3 regions of the Burkholderia sp. 22313 genome follow, and region 3 is predicted to be linked to each of the others. Evidence: riboswitches for the same ligand, from Rfam matches in the RefSeq annotation. Region 3 holds a riboswitch; each other region holds the start of a gene.
What was found. A riboswitch is a leader RNA that binds a small molecule or an ion and turns the genes downstream of it on or off. The one in region 3 is predicted to bind cobalamin.
Positions count from the first base shown of each region.

Region 1: another riboswitch for cobalamin. It lies ahead of ACTJKF_RS05090 (FecCD family ABC transporter permease); the one in region 3 lies ahead of cobA (uroporphyrinogen-III C-methyltransferase).
Region 2: another riboswitch for cobalamin. It lies ahead of ACTJKF_RS06290 (TonB-dependent receptor domain-containing protein); the one in region 3 lies ahead of cobA (uroporphyrinogen-III C-methyltransferase).

Region 1 covers NZ_JBQEON010000004.1:57,995-64,022, forward strand. The annotation lists gene ACTJKF_RS05075 (adenosylcobinamide-GDP ribazoletransferase) at 1-740, opposite strand, end outside; gene cobT (nicotinate-nucleotide--dimethylbenzimidazole phosphoribosyltransferase) at 730-1,812, opposite strand; gene ACTJKF_RS05085 (ABC transporter ATP-binding protein) at 1,865-2,677, opposite strand; gene ACTJKF_RS05090 (FecCD family ABC transporter permease) at 2,674-3,672, opposite strand; cobalamin riboswitch at 4,111-4,364, opposite strand; gene ACTJKF_RS05095 (ATPase) at 4,531-4,881, shown strand; gene ACTJKF_RS05100 (cell division protein ZapA) at 4,878-5,192, shown strand; RNA gene ssrS (6S RNA) at 5,273-5,454, shown strand; gene ACTJKF_RS05110 (EVE domain-containing protein) at 5,526-5,987, shown strand.
Region 2 covers NZ_JBQEON010000005.1:57,918-63,945, reverse strand. The annotation lists gene ACTJKF_RS06290 (TonB-dependent receptor domain-containing protein) at 216-2,141, opposite strand; cobalamin riboswitch at 2,482-2,673, opposite strand; gene ACTJKF_RS06285 (AraC family transcriptional regulator ligand-binding domain-containing protein) at 2,795-3,850, opposite strand; gene ACTJKF_RS06280 (hypothetical protein) at 4,020-4,364, shown strand; gene ACTJKF_RS06275 (Dabb family protein) at 4,354-4,986, shown strand; gene ACTJKF_RS06270 (NADP-dependent oxidoreductase) at 5,042-6,028, shown strand, end outside.
Region 3 covers NZ_JBQEON010000008.1:57,548-63,575, forward strand. The annotation lists gene cobN (cobaltochelatase subunit CobN) at 1-493, opposite strand, end outside; gene cobW (cobalamin biosynthesis protein CobW) at 500-1,588, opposite strand; gene ACTJKF_RS09005 (HoxN/HupN/NixA family nickel/cobalt transporter) at 1,614-2,672, opposite strand; cobalamin riboswitch at 2,858-3,121, opposite strand; cobalamin riboswitch at 3,247-3,482, shown strand; gene cobA (uroporphyrinogen-III C-methyltransferase) at 3,593-4,402, shown strand; gene ACTJKF_RS09015 (cobalamin biosynthesis protein) at 4,402-4,776, shown strand; gene cobO (cob(I)yrinic acid a,c-diamide adenosyltransferase) at 4,811-5,413, shown strand; gene ACTJKF_RS09025 (cobyrinate a,c-diamide synthase) at 5,417-6,028, shown strand, end outside.

The DNA.
Region 1 (6,028 bases), on a different contig from region 3:
GCGAGTTCGCTCAACTGCTGCGCGAAGCCGAGACAGTCTCCCGTATAACCGCCGATCCGCTTCACGAAATAGCGGGCCGCCCATGCACGCACGAGCACGAGCGCGACCAGGGCCGCGAGGCCCGCGCGCCAGTCCGGCCAGAACAGCCACGGCAGCCCGGACCCGGCCGCGACCCAGGCCGCGCGTGCGCCCATGCGCTGCGCGACCGGTTTCGCCTTGCCTTCCGGCCGAACGTAGTCGAGCGACATCAGCAGGCTCACGGCCGCCGCGCGGCTCGCCGCATGCGCGGCGATCATCGTCCACGCGGCGCGCAGCGGCGGCATGGCCGCGAGCGCCTGCCATTTGAGGCCGAGCGTCACCACGAGCGCGACCGCGCCGAACGTGCCGATGCGCGAGTCGTGCATGATGCGCAGCACGTCATCGCGCGTGTAGCCGCCGCCGAACGCATCGCAGCTGTCGGCCAGGCCATCCTCGTGGAACGCGCCGGTCGCGAGCAGCGTCGCGGCCATCGACAGTCCGACCGCGATCGACGCCGGCAGCACGCGCAACGCCGCCAGGTAGACGAGCGCGCCCCACGCGCCGACGCATGCGCCGACCAGCGGGAAGTAGCGCGCGGCCTGGTCGAGATCGCCGGCCGCGTAGCCGATCGCGCGCGGCACCGGCACGCGCGTGAAATAGCCGAGCGCGACGAAGAAGTAGCGCAGTTCGGCGCGCACGCCGCGCGCGCGCTCAGGCGTCACGATTGTCGACGCCCGCGGATTCGAAGCTCGCCATCTCGGCGAGGAACGCGGCCGCCGCGCGCACCAGCGGCAGCGCGAGCGCGGCGCCCGTGCCTTCGCCGAGCCGCAGGTCGAGCGCGAGCAGCGGCTTCGCGCCGAAGTGCTCGAGCATGCGCCGGTGCCCGGCCTCGTGCGACGCGTGCGAGAACACGCAGTAGTCGCGCACGCCGGGTGCGATGCGCTCGGCGACGAGCAGCGCGGCCGTCGCGATGAAGCCGTCGACGAGGATCGTCATCCGCTCGCTCGCGGCCGCGAGATACGCGCCCGTCATCATCGCGATCTCGAAGCCGCCGAACGTCGCCAGCACGTCGAGCGGCGCGATCGCGTGCGAATGCCGGACGAGCGCACGGCCGAGCACCGCGCGCTTGTGCGCGAGCCCCTGGTCGTCGAGGCCCGTGCCGCGCCCGACACACGCGTCGATCGGCACGTCGAGCAGCCGGCTCATCAGGCACGCGGCCGACGACGTGTTCGCGATCCCCATTTCACCAAAGCCGATCACGTTCGTGCCGAGCGATGCGTGCAGGCGCACGCGCGCCGCGCCGGCGGCGAGCGCCGTCAGCGCGTCGTCGCGCGTCATCGCGGGTTCGGCCGCGAAGTTGCGCGTGCCGCGCGCGACCGGCAGCGACACGAGCCGGTCGGACACCGGCAGCGGCGACGCGACGCCCGCATCGACGATCTCGAGCGCGCTCTGCGCGACACTCGAGAACGCATTGATCGCCGCGCCGCCGGCCAGGAAGTTCGCGACCATCTGCGCGGTGACCGACTGCGGATACGGGCTCACGCCCTCGGCCGCGATCCCGTGGTCGCCGGCGAACACGATCGTCACGGGGCGCTGCACCTGCGGCCGCTCGGTGCGCTGGATCAGGCCGATCTGCAGCGCGATCGCCTCGAGCTGGCCGAGACTGCCGGGCGGCTTGGTCTTGTGATCGATCACATGCTGCAGGCGCTTGCGCAGCACGTCGTCGAGCGGCGCGATCGCGGGCGGGAAATCGGTGTGGGCGGTCTCGGCGGTCTGGGCGGTCGAATTCGTCATCGGAAGGTTGCCTCGTTGGCGCGGCCGGTGCCGCGCGTCGAAAGAAGGAAGATCATCGCCGCTCGGGCCACGCGGGCAACAGCGCGTCGCGGCCGTTCTCGCGGATCAGCACGAGCGGATAGCCGAACGCGTCGCTCGCGCGCGCCGGCGTCAGCACGTCGTGCACGGGGCCGGCCCACGCGTGACCGCGGCCGTCGAGCAACAGCGCGTGCGTCGCGAAACGCCGCGCGAGATTCAGGTCGTGGCACGAGAACAGCACCGTGCGCGGGCCCGCGTCGAGCCACGCATTCAACGCGGTCAGGCCGTCGATCTGGTGATGCAGGTCGAGATGCGCGAGCGGTTCGTCGAGCAACATCAGCGGCGCGTCCTGGCACAGCGTCGCGGCCAGCGCGACGCGCTGCCGCTCGCCGCCCGACAGCGACAGCACGTCGCGCGACGCGAGCGCGGTCAGCCCGAACGTCGCGAGCGCGTCGTGCGCGGCCGCGCGGTCGCCGTCGCGCTCCCAGCCCCAGCCGCCGAGATACGGAAAGCGGTTGAGCAGCACCGTGTCGAATACCGTCGCACTGAAGGCGTCGTGCAGTTGCTGCGGCATCAGCGCGCGGCGCCGCGCGAGCTGTTCGGGCGGCCACGCAGCGAGCGGCCGGCCGTCGATCGCGACCTGGCCGCCGGCCGGCTGCTGCAGGCCTGCGAGCGTCGCGAGCAGCGTCGTCTTGCCGGCGCCGTTCGGCCCCGCGACGCACCAGATCTCGCCGGGCCGGAACGCCTGCGTGAAGCCGGCGAGCAACGTCCGCTCGCCGGCCTTCAGTGTCAGGTCGACTGCCGCATAGGCGATGTCGCCGGCGGTGTGCGGTGCGGTGTGCGTCATCGCATCGGTCTCCTCAGCAACATCCACAGGAACACCGGCACGCCGGCCAACGCGGTCATCACGCCGACCGGCAATTGCGCGGGCGCGATCGCGGTGCGCGCGAGCAGGTCCGCCGCCATCACGCCGCCGCCGCCCGCGAGCATTGCCGCCGGCAGCAGCATGCGCTGGTCGTTGCCGAAGGCGAGCCGCAGCGCGTGCGGCACGACGAGGCCGACGAAGCCGATCGTGCCGGCCGTCGTCACTGCCGCCGCGGCGGCCAGCGACGCGACGAGATAGATCCGCACGCGCAGTCGCGCGACCGGCACGCCGAGCGCGAGCGCGGTCGCGTCGCCGCGCAGCAGCACGTTCAGTTGCGGCGCGGCCGGCAGCGCGACACAGGCGGCCAGCAGCAGCGCGCCCCATGCGAACCACGGCGCCGTCACGCCGTTCAGGTCGCCCGTCAGCCAGAAGATGATGCCGCGCAGCCGCGCATCGGGCGCGAGCGACAACAGCAGCGTGACGAGCGCGCCCCACCCGGCCGCGATCACGACGCCCGTGAGCAGCAGTCGCGGCGACGCATCGCGCGAGTCGCCGCGCCACAGCTCGCGGCGCGCGAGCCCCAGCACCAGCGCGACCGACACGAGCGCGCCGGCGAACGCGGACGCATCGACGAGCCACCACGCGGCGCCCGCGATCATCGCGACGAGCGCGAAACCCGCCGCGCCACCGGACACGCCGAGCACGTACGGCTCCGCGAGCGGATTGCGCAGCAGCACCTGCAGCAGCGCGCCGGCCAGCGCGAGCAGCGCGCCGCACGCGAAGCCTGCTAGCGCGCGCGGCAATCGCAGCGTGCGCACAATGTCGGCGAACAGCGCGTCGCCGCCATGCGGCACGAGCGACCCAAGCGCCTGCCACGGCGACATCGGCACGCTGCCGATCGACAGCGACGCGACGAACAGCACCGCGACCACGGCCGCCAGCACGGCCCAGATCGCGGCGGCACGCGCGGCGCTCATGCGACGCGCGGCGCCGTGCATGACACGCGACACGTCGGCTGACCGCGGTGGCCGGCCGCGCGCGATACGGGCGCGCTGCGGCGTATTGCAGGCATAGACAAGCTCGTCATCCTTGTTGAACGGGTGGTTGCGGCGGTAGCGCCGCACGTCGGTCATGCCGGCATGCGACGGCCGCGCGCCGTCGGGCCGCACCTTCGCGCGGCCGGCGTTCTGCGCAATATAGTGGAAGGTGCGGCATCGGGTCGATTCGCGTGACGACGACGTGCGTCGCCATCGATCCGGACGAATCGGCATGCACCGCAGTCCGCGCGACCGCGGCAAACGGCAAGCCACGGCATGCGCCGGATGCCACGTGGACGATTGGGGTCAGCATCGAAGACAAGTCCCGTGAAGCACTGCGCGCCCCGCTTCCCCGCAGGCCGCGCGTCACGAAGCCCGTGCGGGCTCCTCGCCTCGGCCGGTATCCGGGCTGGCGGCATACCGGCTCGCCTTCCCGCGCGTGTCGCGCGCAGTGGCCCGCGCCCACGTGCGAACCTGCACGCGAAACGCGCCCGAGCCGGCCTGCGTCATGCGACGCGGCCGCTTACCGTTGCGGGGGCAGCGCAGGTTGGCGATCTCCGGGCGGAGTACGCGCCCTGCTTCCCGTTTAACCGCGCGACGCACGCGCGAGCACCGAGGCGGCGCCAGTTTAGGAGCGGGCCGCGCGAGCGTCAAGAAAGCGTCGAAAACGCGTGCGAAAGGCGTGCCGGACCCGCGTATTCGCGGCATGAAGCCGGGGTGTTACGACTGGAAACGTTACAGATGTCGGAATGCGCGTTATTCCGCGCTAAAATGCTGGGTCTTTAGAGGACGCAGCAGATGCTCAACGAACTCGAAACCTTATCTCAAAATATTGGCCGTCTGATTTCGCTGAACAAGCGCTATCACTCGGAACGGCTCGCGCTCGAGGAGCAGGTCGCGCAAATGCGCGCGGAAGCGGACACCGTCCGCGCGGAACTCGCGCAACTGCGCGACGAACGCAATGCGCTCGCGGCCGAGCGCGACACGCTGTCGGCAAAGATCGACGACGCCCAGGTCAAACTGAACGCGATTCTCGAAAAGCTGCCGCGCACGAAGAACGCCGAGCAAGCCGACAATCAGCTCGATCTGCTGGATGCGCAGGCGCGCACGGGCAGCGATGACGCGGCCAGCCACGGAGAACATGCATGAGCACCAAGCAGATCGAAGTCTCGATTCTCGGTCAGCCGTATCGGCTCGCCTGCTCGGCCGAAACCGAAGCGGCGCTGCTCGAGGCCGTCGCACGCGTCGACGCCGAAATGTCGAAGATCCGCGCGAACAGCTCGGTGCGCGGCACCGATCGCATCGCGGTGATGGCCGCGCTGTCGCTCGCCTCGGAATTGCTGCGGCTGCAAACGAGCGTGCGGCACGGTGAAGCATTTCCGGCGGAAGAAATCCGTCGTACAATGCACCAGATGAACGAACAGCTCGGCGCGGTGCTCGCACAGCACGAGACGCAGTAACGTTTGATCGATGCGTCGATTCCCCTTGATCTCGGCGATCAACGGTGGTCAAATTGGCGCAACGAAACACAGTTCAATCAGCTTCCCTGCCTGGTTCGCCAAGGTCATATATTCCTTGAACCAATGCCATGTGCACGGTTGCGGAAATTTGTAGCACGGGCGCGCGCGTCACTCTGTCTGATGTACCCGATGTGCTGCTAACTGCGACCAATTCTGAACCCCAGGTTCAGGATGCCGGCCTAGCGGCCAAGGCGGGGGCCTATCCAACGGCATCGGGCGAGTCCCGATGCCGTTTCCTTTTGTAGCAGCCTCTTTCTGCGTCGATCACGATCCATGCAATACTGGCTGATGAAGTCCGAACCGGACGAAGCAAGCATCGACGATCTCTCGCACGCGCCGCAGCACTCGCTGCCCTGGACCGGCGTGCGCAACTATCAGGCGCGCAATTTCATGCGCGACACGATGAAGATCGGCGACGGCGTGCTGTTCTATCACTCGAGCTGCCCTGAACCGGGCATCGCGGGCCTCGCCGAAGTCTCGTCCACGCCCTACCCCGATCCGACCCAGTTCGATCCGGACAGCCCGTATTACGATCCGAAGTCGACGCAGGAAGCACCGCGCTGGCTGCTCGTCGACGTGCGCTTCGTGAAAAAGTCGCCGCTCGTGCCGCTCGCCGCGCTGCGCGAACACGACGAACTCGCCGACATGCGCGTGCTCGCGCGCGGCAACCGGCTGTCGATCACGCCGGTCACGCGCGCCGAATGGCGCTTCATCACCGAAAAGCTGATGAAGTAGGCATGCGCGGCGACGCACGCCAAAGGTCAAATCCGGTCAAC
Region 2 (6,028 bases), on a different contig from region 3:
TGCGTCTATGGCGTTTTCAGTGTACTCGCCATTGCGGCCACCAGAGCAGTAAACACGGCGCGCTTGCTCGTGGCGGACGGTGGATTCATGACATGCCCCCGCACGAGTGCGGCTTCACGACCGCTCGCACTTGACCCGACCCGTCGGCGCTGCCCCGGCCAACTTCCCGACCGAGGCCTCGCCGCACACCGCGCCGAGGCCTCCGCATCAGCCCGTCAGAACGTATAGCTGACCTTGCCGAACGCGGTGCGGCCGAGCGTGTTGTAGCCGTACGCGGTCATGTACTGGCGGTCGAACAGGTTCGACAGCGTCGCCGACACCGTCAGATGCGCGTTGATCCGGTACGACGCGCGCAGGTTCACGCTCAGGTACGACGGCAGGTACGTCGTGTTGACCGGGTCGTCGAACGTCGTGCCGCCGTAGGTCAGCGACGCGCCCGTGCTCAGTGCGTGCAGGTGAAATTCGTCCCACGTGTGGTCGACGTTCACGCTGACGGTCTGGCGCGGCCGGCGGTTCAGCCAGCTGTCGTTGGTTTCGTCCTGCGGGTTCAGGAACCCGATCGCGACGCTCACCGGCGTAGAGCGGCCGATCGTGCCCTTGTACGACAGGTCGATGCCGCGGATATGCGCGCGGCCGATGTTCATCGGCGAGAACGTCGCGGGGTTGTACGCGATCAGGTTGTTGACGCGCGTGTCGTAGATCGCGGCGCTGAACGTGCCGTACGCGGTGTTCGCGTCGAGCGCGGCCTCGACCGAATCGCTGCGTTCGGGGTTCAGGTCCGGATTGCCGTAGCCGGGGTAATACAGGTCGTTGAAGCTCGGCAGGCGGAACGCGTTGCCGTACGACACGCGCGCCGTATAAACCGGCGTGATCGCCCAGGCGAGCGCCGCGTTGCCGGTGTTCACGGCTTTCCCCGCGATGATCTCGTGACGGCCGGCGACGAACATCGTCACGCTGCCGAGCGTCGCCGACTGATGCAGCGAGAACGCGGAATCGTTGCGCGTCGGCACGCCGTCCGGCACGTCGATCGGCAGGAACGCCTGCTCGCGCGTGAAGTCGTACGCGATCTTCGTCTCGCCGGACAGCGGCAGGCCGAACAGATGGAAGCCGTGCGCCTGATGGGTCAGCGACGTCGACGACGTGATGCGCTGCGAGTTGATCTGGTCGGTCGGAATGGTCGGGTCGCTCGCATACAGGAACTGGCGATCGTTCGCATAACCGAACGACTGGTCGAACTGCGTGTCGGGCGTGATGTCGAGATGGAACGCGAGGCCGGTCGTCAGTTGATGATCGAGCTGGCGGTCCGCATAGCCGGCGTTGTCATAAGACAGGTCGGAACGGTGAACCAGCGCGAACGTCGAGATCGACCAGTTGTCGCGCGCATAGCCGAGGCGCGCATCGAGATCCTGCGCATGGTACGGATTGCGGCCGTCCTCGTGGTACGGCAACACGGGCCGCGTCGCGTCGATGCCGGCCGTGTTGTAGTCGTGCAGCCCGAGTGCGTAGGTGAGGCCGCCGAGCGCGGCGAGCGGCCCCGTCGACGGCACGGTGCCCGACGTGCGCAACTGCGTGTCGAAGGTCTTGTTCGAGCCGCCGCCGAACGACACGATGGTCCGGTTCGGCTGGTTGGCCGCGCGGCGCGTGAACAACTGCACGACGCCGCCCATCGCGTTCGCGCCGAACGACGCGGCGGCCGGCCCCGAAATCACCTCGACGCGCTCGAACGCTTCGGTCGGCAGGTCGGCCCACGGCGCGACGCCGGTGGTCGGCGAGCCGATCCGGATCCCGTCGATGAACACCGCGACCTGGCTGGCCGACGAGCCGCGAATGCTGACCGACGCCGAGGATCCCGGGCCGCCGGTCTGCGAGACGGTCACGCCCGGCAGCGTCGCGAGCGCCTGCGTGATGCTCGGGTCGTTCGGCGACAGCCGGTCGAGATCGGCGCGCGTGAGCACCTGCGTGGTCGCATAGCGCTGGTCGAACGACTCGGGCAGGTGGCGCGTGTCGGTCACGCTGATGGTCGGCAGGTCAGCGCCGTCCGCGGGCTGCGCCTGCGTAGGCGCCGTGTCGCCGGCAGCATGGGCGATCGGGGAGAGCAGCGCCGTGGCGGCGGACGTGGCGAGAAGGTGGCGAAGGTTCATGAGGCAGCGAAGCGTGATCGTGTTGCGGGTACGGCGAGCGTAAGCGGAGGGCGGTGCGTGCCGCCCGGGTTCGTGTCGGTTCGCGGAGAGGCCGGGCAGCATGTGCGGTTGTCGCGCGAGTCGTCATCGCACGTGTCGAACGTGATGGAGGTGACGAACGAGACGCGCGCCGGCACGCCGCGCGTGAGGGCGGCGATGCGAGGGCGCGACGCTTCCCGCGTGGAAGCGAATTCGGCAAGCGTGGACATCGGAAGGGTCCTGAGGTCGGGCCGTCCATGCAACGGAGCGACCGCCAACGGCGGTGCCTGGCGCATCGGGACACCCCGCCCGGTGCGGCTGCTTGGACCTCGGGTCGATGGCAGGTCTCCTGGCTCGCGGGTCGTCATTCGCGCCGGCCTTCCCGGTTTCCCAGTGGCGTGCGGTGGCGCGGATTCGCCGCTTACAGTTGCGGGGGCAGCCGCAGATTCGAGGCGTGGCCTCCCTGCGTTCCCTTTTGATCCCGTTCCGGGGAACCATCAGCGCGCAAGCGTAATGGCGAGCGCTCCGGTGCGTCAATTGCCGGGGTGCCCGGGATGCGAAAAAACGTCAGTGTTCGCCGAATGTTTTCCAGGTCCTTGCGCTTGGGGCGTTCGAACCGCGCTTCCCGTCGGGTTTCACGTCTGATGAAACGGCATGCCGGCGGCGCTGCCGTCGCGCCGGAACCGGCTCGGCGCCACGCCCGTCCATCGCACGAACGCGCGCCGGAACGCTTCCTCGCCGCCGAACCCGAGATGCGCGGCGATCCGCGCGACCGGCCAGTCCGATTCGCGCAGGCAGCGTCGCGCGACGTCGGCCAGGCATTGCTCGCGCAGCACGTGGTAGCCGCTGCCTTCGGCGCTCAGCCGCCGCCGCAAGGTCGCCTCGCTGACGCCGAGCCACGCCGCCAGCTCCGCGAGCGCCGGCAGCGCCTGCTCGCGGGCGAGCGCCGCGTCGAGAAAGCCGCGCACCTGCTGCGACCATGACACGACGGCCGGCGTCGCATCGATCAGACGAAACGGAAAATCGACGAGGAACGCGGTGAGCTCGCCCGGCTGGCGGATCACGCGGGCGTCGAGCCGCGTCGCGTCGAACGCGAAGCCGTAGGTCTTGCGGCCGACGTGGACCGGCGCGTTGAACAGGCCGAGCAGCGGCATCGCGTCGTCGCGGCGCGGATGGCCGAGCCAGACTTCGTCCGGCCGCAGCGGCTGCCCGATCAGCCAGCCGAACAGCTGCAGATAGCAGAACAGCCCGGTCAGGTCGACGAGGCACGCGGCCGGGCTGCGTGTGCGGCGCAGCGAATCCATCCGGAACATCGCGTGCCCGTCGCGCACCGTCAGCGACAGCACGCCGGCGCGCGGCGTCAGCATCTCGCAGAACTCGGCCGCGCAGCGGATCGCCTCGGCGAGCGTCGCGCAACTGAGCAGGCAGCGGCACATCAGGTCGACTTCCTGCTTGCGCATCGGCGGATGGCCGTCGCCGCGCGCGACCTGCGCTTCGAGCCGCTCGATCGCGTCGCGATACAGCGCGACGAAGCCGCGGGGCGTCGTGGCCGACGCGGCGGCCACGGCAGGCGACGCCGGCGATGGCGGCGATGGCGTCGGCCGCACGCCGCTGCGCGCCAGTTCGTCGAGCAGGCGGGCGCCGAGGCCCGGCAGCACGCGGCCGCGTGCCGGCAATGCGCGCTGTTTCATGTGTCTCCCAATGTGAGCGTTGCGACAGGGGCCGGTGAGCGGGCCGGTAGGGGTTCGCCGCGCGCCGCCACGCAAGAATGCTATCCATGCCGGCCGCTTCCGGCCTCGCCGGAACGGCGTAGGCGGCCGGTTTCGCTTCCCGCCGCGAACCCTCCGAGACGACCCGCGCATGATCCAGATCGTAGACGAAATCACCCTCGAGCCCGAGCGCATTCCCGACGTCCTGGCGCTGCTGCGCGAGCGCTACCTGCCGGGCCACGCGGCACGCGGACTGACGGCCGGCGGCCGCTGGGTGTCGCCGCCCGTCGCGGTGCCGGGGCAATCGAGCACGCTGTGGCTGACGTGGCAGGTCGCCGACGCACCGTCGTACTACCGGATGCGCGCACTGACCGACGGCGACGTCGTCGCGTTCTGGATGGCCGTCGACGGGCTGTGCGATGCCCGCCGCCGCCATGTGATGACGGACGCCGATACGCCGCTGCCCGCCCTGACGGAGGTCGGCCATGCGGCATGACACGGCCCAGATCCATGTTGCGGCGACCGACGATGCGGGCGCGTTCGAACGTGCGGTGCGCGATGCCGCGCTGGCGTTACCCGGCGCGACCCGCGTGGTGCTCGCGCGCAATCTCGACGGCTGCTGGGGCGCGGGCGATTACACGCTCGACGTGCTGCGCGACGAGCGGGCGACCGGTCAAACGATGGATGTCACCGCGCTGGCCCGCTTACCGGGCGTGGTCCGAATCGATGGCGCCGCGTGCCGGGCGATCGGCGGCGGCCTGCGCGAACCGGCGCTGCGCGACGGTATCTGGCGCACGCTGATGCTGCGTGTGCGGCCAACGGCCGCCGCAACGCAGGTGCGCGAGCTCGAACGCGAACTGCTTCGCATGCCCGCGTTCATGCCCGGCATCCGCAACTGGCGGCTGAGCCGCATCGTGACGCCGGGCGCATGGACGCACGTGTGGCAACAGGAATTCGCGCACGTCGGCGATCTGCTCGGCGAATACCTGCTGCATCCGTATCACTGGGGCTGGGTCGATCGCCGCTTCGATGCAGAAAGTCCCGACTGGACGGTCGATGCGATCTCGCACGCGTTCTGTCCGCTCGCGTCGAGCCTGCTGGCCGACACGGCGGCGTGACGCGAGGCGCACAGCACCCCTTCGCGATACCAACGACAACCCTGGAGACACCACCATGCGAGCCTTGCTGATCGATCGCGTCGGCCATTCCGACGCGCTGCGACTGGCCGACGTTCCCGCCCCGAAGGCGGGCCCCGGCGACGTGCTGATCCGCGTTGCCTGCGCGGGCGTCAATCCCGCCGACTGGAAATGCCGCGAAGGCTATCTCGGCGCGTTCATGCAGATCACGTTTCCGTTCGTGATCGGCTTCGACGCGGCCGGGGTGGTCGAGGCGGTCGGCGACGGCGTGGACGGTTTCGCGCCCGGGATGCGCGTGTTCGCGCAGACCGACGTCGGTGCAGGGCGCTGGGGCGCCTATGCGGAATATGTCGCGGTGCGCCACGACTCGGTCGTGCGGCTGCCCGACGCGGTCAGCTTCGCGGAGGCGGCCGCCACGCCGACGCCCGCGCTCGCCGCGTGGGCCGGCCTGTTCGACGACGGCGGGCTGCGTGCCGGGCAGCGCGTCCTCGTGCACGGCGGCGCGGGCGCGGTCGGCACGTTCGCGATCCAGCTGGCCGCGCAGGCCGGCGCGCGGGTCGCGGCGACGTGTTCGGCCCGCAATCGCGCGAGCGTCGCATCATTCGGCGCGGCGGCGAGCATCGACTACCGCGCGCAGGACATCGCGGCGGCCGTGCGGGAATGGGCGCCAGGCGGCGTCGATCTCGTGCTCGACGCGGTCGGCGGCGACACGCTGCCCGCCCCGCTCGATCTGCTGGCACCGGGCGGCACGCTCGTGAACATCATGACGCTCATGGCCGGCGATGCGGAGCGGCTGGCCGCGACGAGCGCCGAAGCCGCGCGGCGCGGGTTGCGCACCGCGATGACCTACAGCCGGATGCCGAGCGGCGCCACGCTCGCGGCGATCGCCGAACGGCTCGGCCGCCGTGCGTTGCGCGTGCCGCGCTTCGACCGTTTCCCGCTCGAACAGGCGGCGCGGGCACTCGATCTCGTTCAAACGGGCGACGCGAAAACCAAGTTCGTGCTGCACGTTGCGGATATCGCG
Region 3 (6,028 bases):
ACCCGAGCGTATGGAACGCGATGCTGCGCAGCAATGCTTCGGCGTTGTGCATCCCGCCTTCGCGCAGGTAGCGCCACCACAGCCGGCACAGATCGGGCGCGACGGTGCTCTTCGCGACGAGGTTCGGGTCTTCCTGCAGGTCGCCCGAGAACATCGCGAGCTGCTGCCGCCGTTTCGACGCGAGCGACACCGCCTGTTCGATCCCGTACGGCCAGTACGCCTCGCCGCCGAGATGATCGATCACGACCGTCTTCGCGTGACGCAGCACGTCGTCGACGTAGAAATCGACGGACGCCGGCTGCCGCAGGAACGTGACGTTCGCGAGCCGCACGCCCGGAAAACCGGCCGGCAGCGTCGGCACGACGCTGGCCAGCAGCGACAGCGTCGTGTCGGCCGAGCTCAGGATCACGATGTCGGCCGGCTGCTGGTCGATCCGGATGACGCCCTGCGTGTCGTCGACGAAGCCGCCCGGCGTGGTGCGCAGCAGATGCATCGTGCGTTACGCCTGTTGCATTTCGGCGGCGCAGGCCGCGTCGAACGCGCGCTGCAAGGCGGCCGCGTCGAGCGCCTCGCCGATCAGCACGAAGCGGCTCGCGCGCGCTTCGCCGTCCTGCCAGCGACGGTCGAAATAGCTGTCGAAACGGCGGCCGACGCCCTGGATCACGAGCCGCATCGGCGCATCGGGCAGCGCCGCGAAGCCTTTTGCGCGATAGATCGTGTGGGTCTCGACCACGCGCTGCAGCGCGGCGATCGTCGCTTCGCGCGAGCCGGCGTCGCCCGCCACCACCACCGAATCGAAATCGTCGTGATGATGGTCGTGATCGCCGTCGTCGGCCGAGCCGTGATGGTCGTGGCGCAGGTGGATCGTGTCCTCCGACGCCGACTCGAGCCCGAGCAGCATCGCGAGATCGAGTTCGCCGCGCGTCGCGCGCACGATCTTCACCTGCGGCGGGATTTCCTCGCGGATCGCGGCTTCGACTTCGGCGAACGGCGCATCGCCGACCAGGTCGGCCTTGTTCACGATCACGAGATCGGCCGACGACAGCTGATCGGCGAACAGTTCGTGCAGCGGCGATTCGTGGTCGAGGTTCGGATCGGCGCGGCGCTGCGCGTCGACGGCCTGCGGGTTCTCCGCGAACTGGCCGCTCGCGGCGGCCGGCCCGTCGACGACGGTCACGACCGCGTCGACCGTGAAGCTGTTGCGGATGGTCGGCCAGTTGAAGGCCTGGACGAGCGGCTTCGGCAACGCGAGGCCCGACGTCTCGATCAGCACGTGGTCGAGGTCGGCGCGGCGCTCGACGAGCGCTTCCATCACCGGGTAGAACTCTTCCTGCACGGTGCAGCACAGGCAGCCGTTCGCGAGTTCGTACAGCTGGCCGGCCGCTTCGTCCTGCGCGCCGTCCGCGTCGTCGCAGCCGATGCCGCAGCCCTTGAGGATTTCGCCGTCGATGCCGAGCTCGCCGAATTCGTTGACGATCACCGCGATGCGGCGGCCTTCGGCGTGCTGCAGGATGTGCCGCATCAGCGTGGTCTTGCCGCTGCCGAGAAAGCCCGTGACGATCGTGACGGGAAGCTTGCGTAGGGTCATGGTGGGTCCTGTGGAGAAAAGGGAGTCAGGCCGAGAGCGTCACGTCGATCTCGTCGTAGCGTTTGAGGCGGTAGATTGCGGCCGATACGATCCAGCACGCGAGGAACAGGCCGATCACGACGTAGCCGAGCATCCCGAAATGCGAGGCGACCATCGTCGAGAAACGCCACACCGGGCCCTGCAGCGAGAGTTTATCCGCGAGCAGCGCAAGCACCTCGATGCCGCCGATCAGCGCGGCAACCAGCACCGACACGAACGTGATCGTCATGTTGTAGTAAATCTTGCGGATCGGCCGCACGTATGCCCAGCGGTATGCGCCCATCATCAGGATGCCGTCGGTCGTGTCGACGAGCGTCATGCCTGCGGTAAACAGCGCCGGCAGCGCCATCACCGACCAGAACGACATGCCGCCCTGCACCTGCGTCGCCGAAATGCCGAACAGCGCGATCTCGGTCGCGGTATCGAAGCCGAAGCCGAACAGGAAGCCGACCGGATACAGGTGCCAGCTGCGCGACACGAGGCGGAACAGCGGCCGGAACAGGCGCGCGAGCACGCCGCGCTGGTTCATCAGCATGTCGAGATCGGCATCGACGATCGCCTCGCCGCGGCGGGCCGCGCGAAACGTCCGGTACACGGAGATCAGGATCAGCAGGTTCGCGGCCGCGAGCACCAGCAGGAAGAACGCGGACACGCTCGTGCTGATCACGCCGCCCCAGGTCTTCATGCTCTCGAAGCGCGCGAGCGACGCCGCGGTCAGCGCGACGGCCACCGACATCACGATCACCACGGTCGAATGCCCGAGCGAGAAGAACAGGCCCGCGCCGAGCGGGCTGCGGCCTTCCTGCATCAGCTTGCGCGTGACGTTGTCGATCGCGGCGATATGGTCGGCATCGACCGCGTGGCGCAGCCCGAACACGTACGCGAGCAGCGCGGTGCCCAGCAGCACGGGCTGGTCGCGAAACGCGACGAAGGCCCAGATCCACGCGGCGACGTTGAATGCGACGAGCAATGAGTAGATCGCGACGATTTTGCCGCGCAGCCCGGACGGACTGTCGTTGAACAGGCGGAAGAACGAGTCGAGCATGATGCTCCCTTGCGAACGGTCGACATGATGAATGCCAACACGGCTGCCGCGTGCCCTGCCCGCGCCGCCTGCCGCTCGCCGCGCCGGCCCGCGCGCATGCTGCGGACGGATCGGCGGAGGAAGCGGGAAACGCTCGGACGTCCGGGCGTACTGCGGCCGTGGACGATGCGCCGCCTCCCCGCGGCGCTGAACCCAACGTTTCGGCCGGTATCCGGGCTGACGAACACGCCGCTTCGCCTTCCCGGATGCGCGGCATCCAGTGGCGGTCGTCCGCATGCGACAGGCATGCGGCGAAGCGGCGCTGCGTCGCGCTTGCGCGCGACGCGTTCGCTTACCGTTGCGGGGGCAGCACAGGTTGGCTCGACTGCGGCGCAGGCAGGCTCCCTGTTTCCCGTTTAACTGCGCGCGCCGGAGCGGCACGCGCGAGCACCAAAACGCGTGCGAGTGTAGGCGGCGGTGCGGGGAGCGTCAAGGCGGGACGGGCCGTCCGGGGGCATTCGGCCGGCGCCCGGCATGATGCCGGAAGCCGTATCCGGCCCTTGCGCGGCAGGTTCGCGCGGGCCGGCCGCTGTGCTATCGTATGCGCCGCGTTCGGTGCTCGCATGCGCATTCCGTGCATGCAGTTAAACGGGAAACAGGAGGCGGACATCCGCCCGGCCTGTGCTGTCCCCGCAACGGTACGCCGCCCGCGCGCCGCGATTCCCCCGCACGCGCCCAGGCCGCCCGCGATGCCACTGCCCTTCAGCGGGCGGGAAGGCTGCGGCCTGGCAAGCGGCCAGCCCGGATACCGGCCGACGCAAGGGGCGAGCCTGCGGCTCGCCGAACGCCCGATCCGCGGGGGACGGATGGGGTGCGCATTTCGCCCGCGCTCGCGCGGGCTTCGCCCGATCCGTCATGCACTGCCTGTCCGCCGGCCGCCGATGTGCCGCTCGCTGTCCCCTTTCCACTGCCACGACACGGTGCGCGCCGTGCCGCGTCCGATGAGCCGCGCCTGGCTCGTCGGCGCCGGCCCCGGCGACGCCGATCTGCTCACGCTGAAGGCCGTGCGCGCGATCGCCGCGGCCGACGTGCTGCTCGTCGACGATCTCGTGAACCCCGACGTGCTGCGCCATGCGCGCGCCGACGCGCGCATCGAGCACGTCGGCAAGCGCGGCGGCCATGCGTCGACCCCGCAGGAAACGATCGTCGCCGCGATGCTCGCGCACCTGCGCGCGGGCCGCAGCGTCGCGCGGCTCAAGGGCGGCGATCCGTTCGTGTTCGGCCGCGGCGGCGAGGAGTTGCTCGCGGTCGGCGCGGCGGGTTTCCCGGTCGAGGTCGTGAACGGCATCACGGCCGGGATCGCCGCGCCGGCCGCGCTCGGCATTCCGGTCACGCATCGCGGCGACGCGCAGGGCGTGATCTTCGTCACGGGCCACGGCGCGGGCGCCGACGAACCCGACTGGCGCGCGCTGGCCGCGACGCGCATGACGATCGTCGTCTACATGGGCATTCGTCGGCTCGCCGCGATCGCGGCCGCGCTGCTTGACGGCGGCCTGCCCGGCGACACGCCGTGCGCGGCGATCGAAAACGCGACGCGCGACGCACAGCGGCACGTGCTGGCCACGCTCGACACGGTCGTCGAGCGCGTGGCCGCGACCGCGATCGGTTCGCCCGCGATCGTCGTGATCGGCCGCGTCGCGGCGCTCGCCGACGATCCCGCGGTGCGCGCGGCGCTCGGCGGCCGCGGCTGATGCGCGTCGCGCTCGGCGTCGGGTTCCGCGCGGGCGTGAGCGCCGCGCAACTCGACGCCGCGATCCGCGCGGCGCTCGCGCACTACCCGGGCGCCGCGCCGGCCGTTATCGCGACGCTCGCCGACAAGGCACGGGCCCGACCGCTGCGCACGCTGTGCGCGCGACGCGGCTGGCCGCTCGTCGCATTCGACGCGGCGCAGCTCGCGCAATGCGCCGAACCGGCATTGAGCGGCCCGTCGACTGTCGCGCTGGCGCGTTTCGGCGTCGCGGGCGTGGCCGAGCCGTGCGCGCGGCTGGCGGCACCCAACGGCCGGCTGCTCGGCCCCAAATCCATCCTGGGCGGCGTGACGGTCGCGCTCGCCGGCCCGCTCTGAATCCTTTGTTCCGCTTTCGACAGGACGACTCCCGATGAAAACCGATGCCGAATCCCATCAACGGATGACCGAACGCCGTCGCGCCGGCCATGAAAAGAAGCAGGCTGCCGCCACGCAGGAAAAGGGCCTGCTGATCGTCAACACCGGCAACGGCAAGGGCAAGAGCACGGCCGCGTTCGGCATGGCCGTGCGCGTGCTCGGCCACGGCATGCGGCTCGGCGTCGTGCAGTTCATCAAGGGCGCGCTGCATACGTCCGAGCGCGATTTCCTCGGCGCGGTCGCGCAATGCGACTTCGTGACGATGGGCGACGGCTACACGTGGAACACGCAGGACCGCGACGCCGACATCGCGACCGCGCGCAAGGGCTGGGACGAGGCACGCCGAATGATCGAAAGCGGCGAGTACCGGATGGTGATCCTCGACGAGCTGAACACCGTGCTGAAGTACGAATACCTGCCGCTCGACGAAGTGCTCGCGACGCTCGCCGCGCGGCCGGATGCGGTGCACGTCGTCGTCACGGGGCGGCATGCGCCCGATGCGCTGGTCGAGGCGGCCGACCTCGTCACCGAAATGCGGCTCGTCAAGCACCCGTACAAGGAGCAAGGCGTGAAGGCGCAGCGCGGCGTGGAGTTCTGACCGATGCCGGCCTGCCCCGCGCTGTTCGTCAGCGCGCCCGCGTCCGGCCAGGGCAAGACCTCGGTGACGGCCGGCCTTGCGCGGCTGCACCGGCGGCTCGGCCGGCGCGTGCGCGTGTTCAAGACCGGGCCGGACTTTCTCGATCCGATGCTGCTCGAACGCGCGAGCGGCGCACCCGTGCATGCGCTCGATCTCGGGATGGTCGGTGAAGCCGGCTGCCGCGCGCTGCTCGCCGAGGCCGCGCGCGACGCGGACCTGATCCTGATCGAAGGCGTGATGGGCCTGTTCGACGGCACGCCGAGCAGCGCCGATCTCGCGATCGCGTTCGACGTGCCGGTCGTCGCGGTGATTGCGGCGAAGGCGATGGCGCAGACCTTCGCGGCGATCGCGTTCGGGCTCGCGCGGTTCCGGCCGGCGGTGCCGTTTCACGGCGTGCTGGCGAACCGCGTCGGCTCGCCGCGACACGCGCAACTGCTGCGGCAGGCGCTACCGGACGACTTGCGCTGGCTCGGCCACGTGCCGGCCGATGCGGGCATCGCGCTGCCGGAACGGCATCTCGGCCTGCACCAGCCGGCCGATATCGACGATCTCGATGCGCGGCTCGATCGCGCGGCC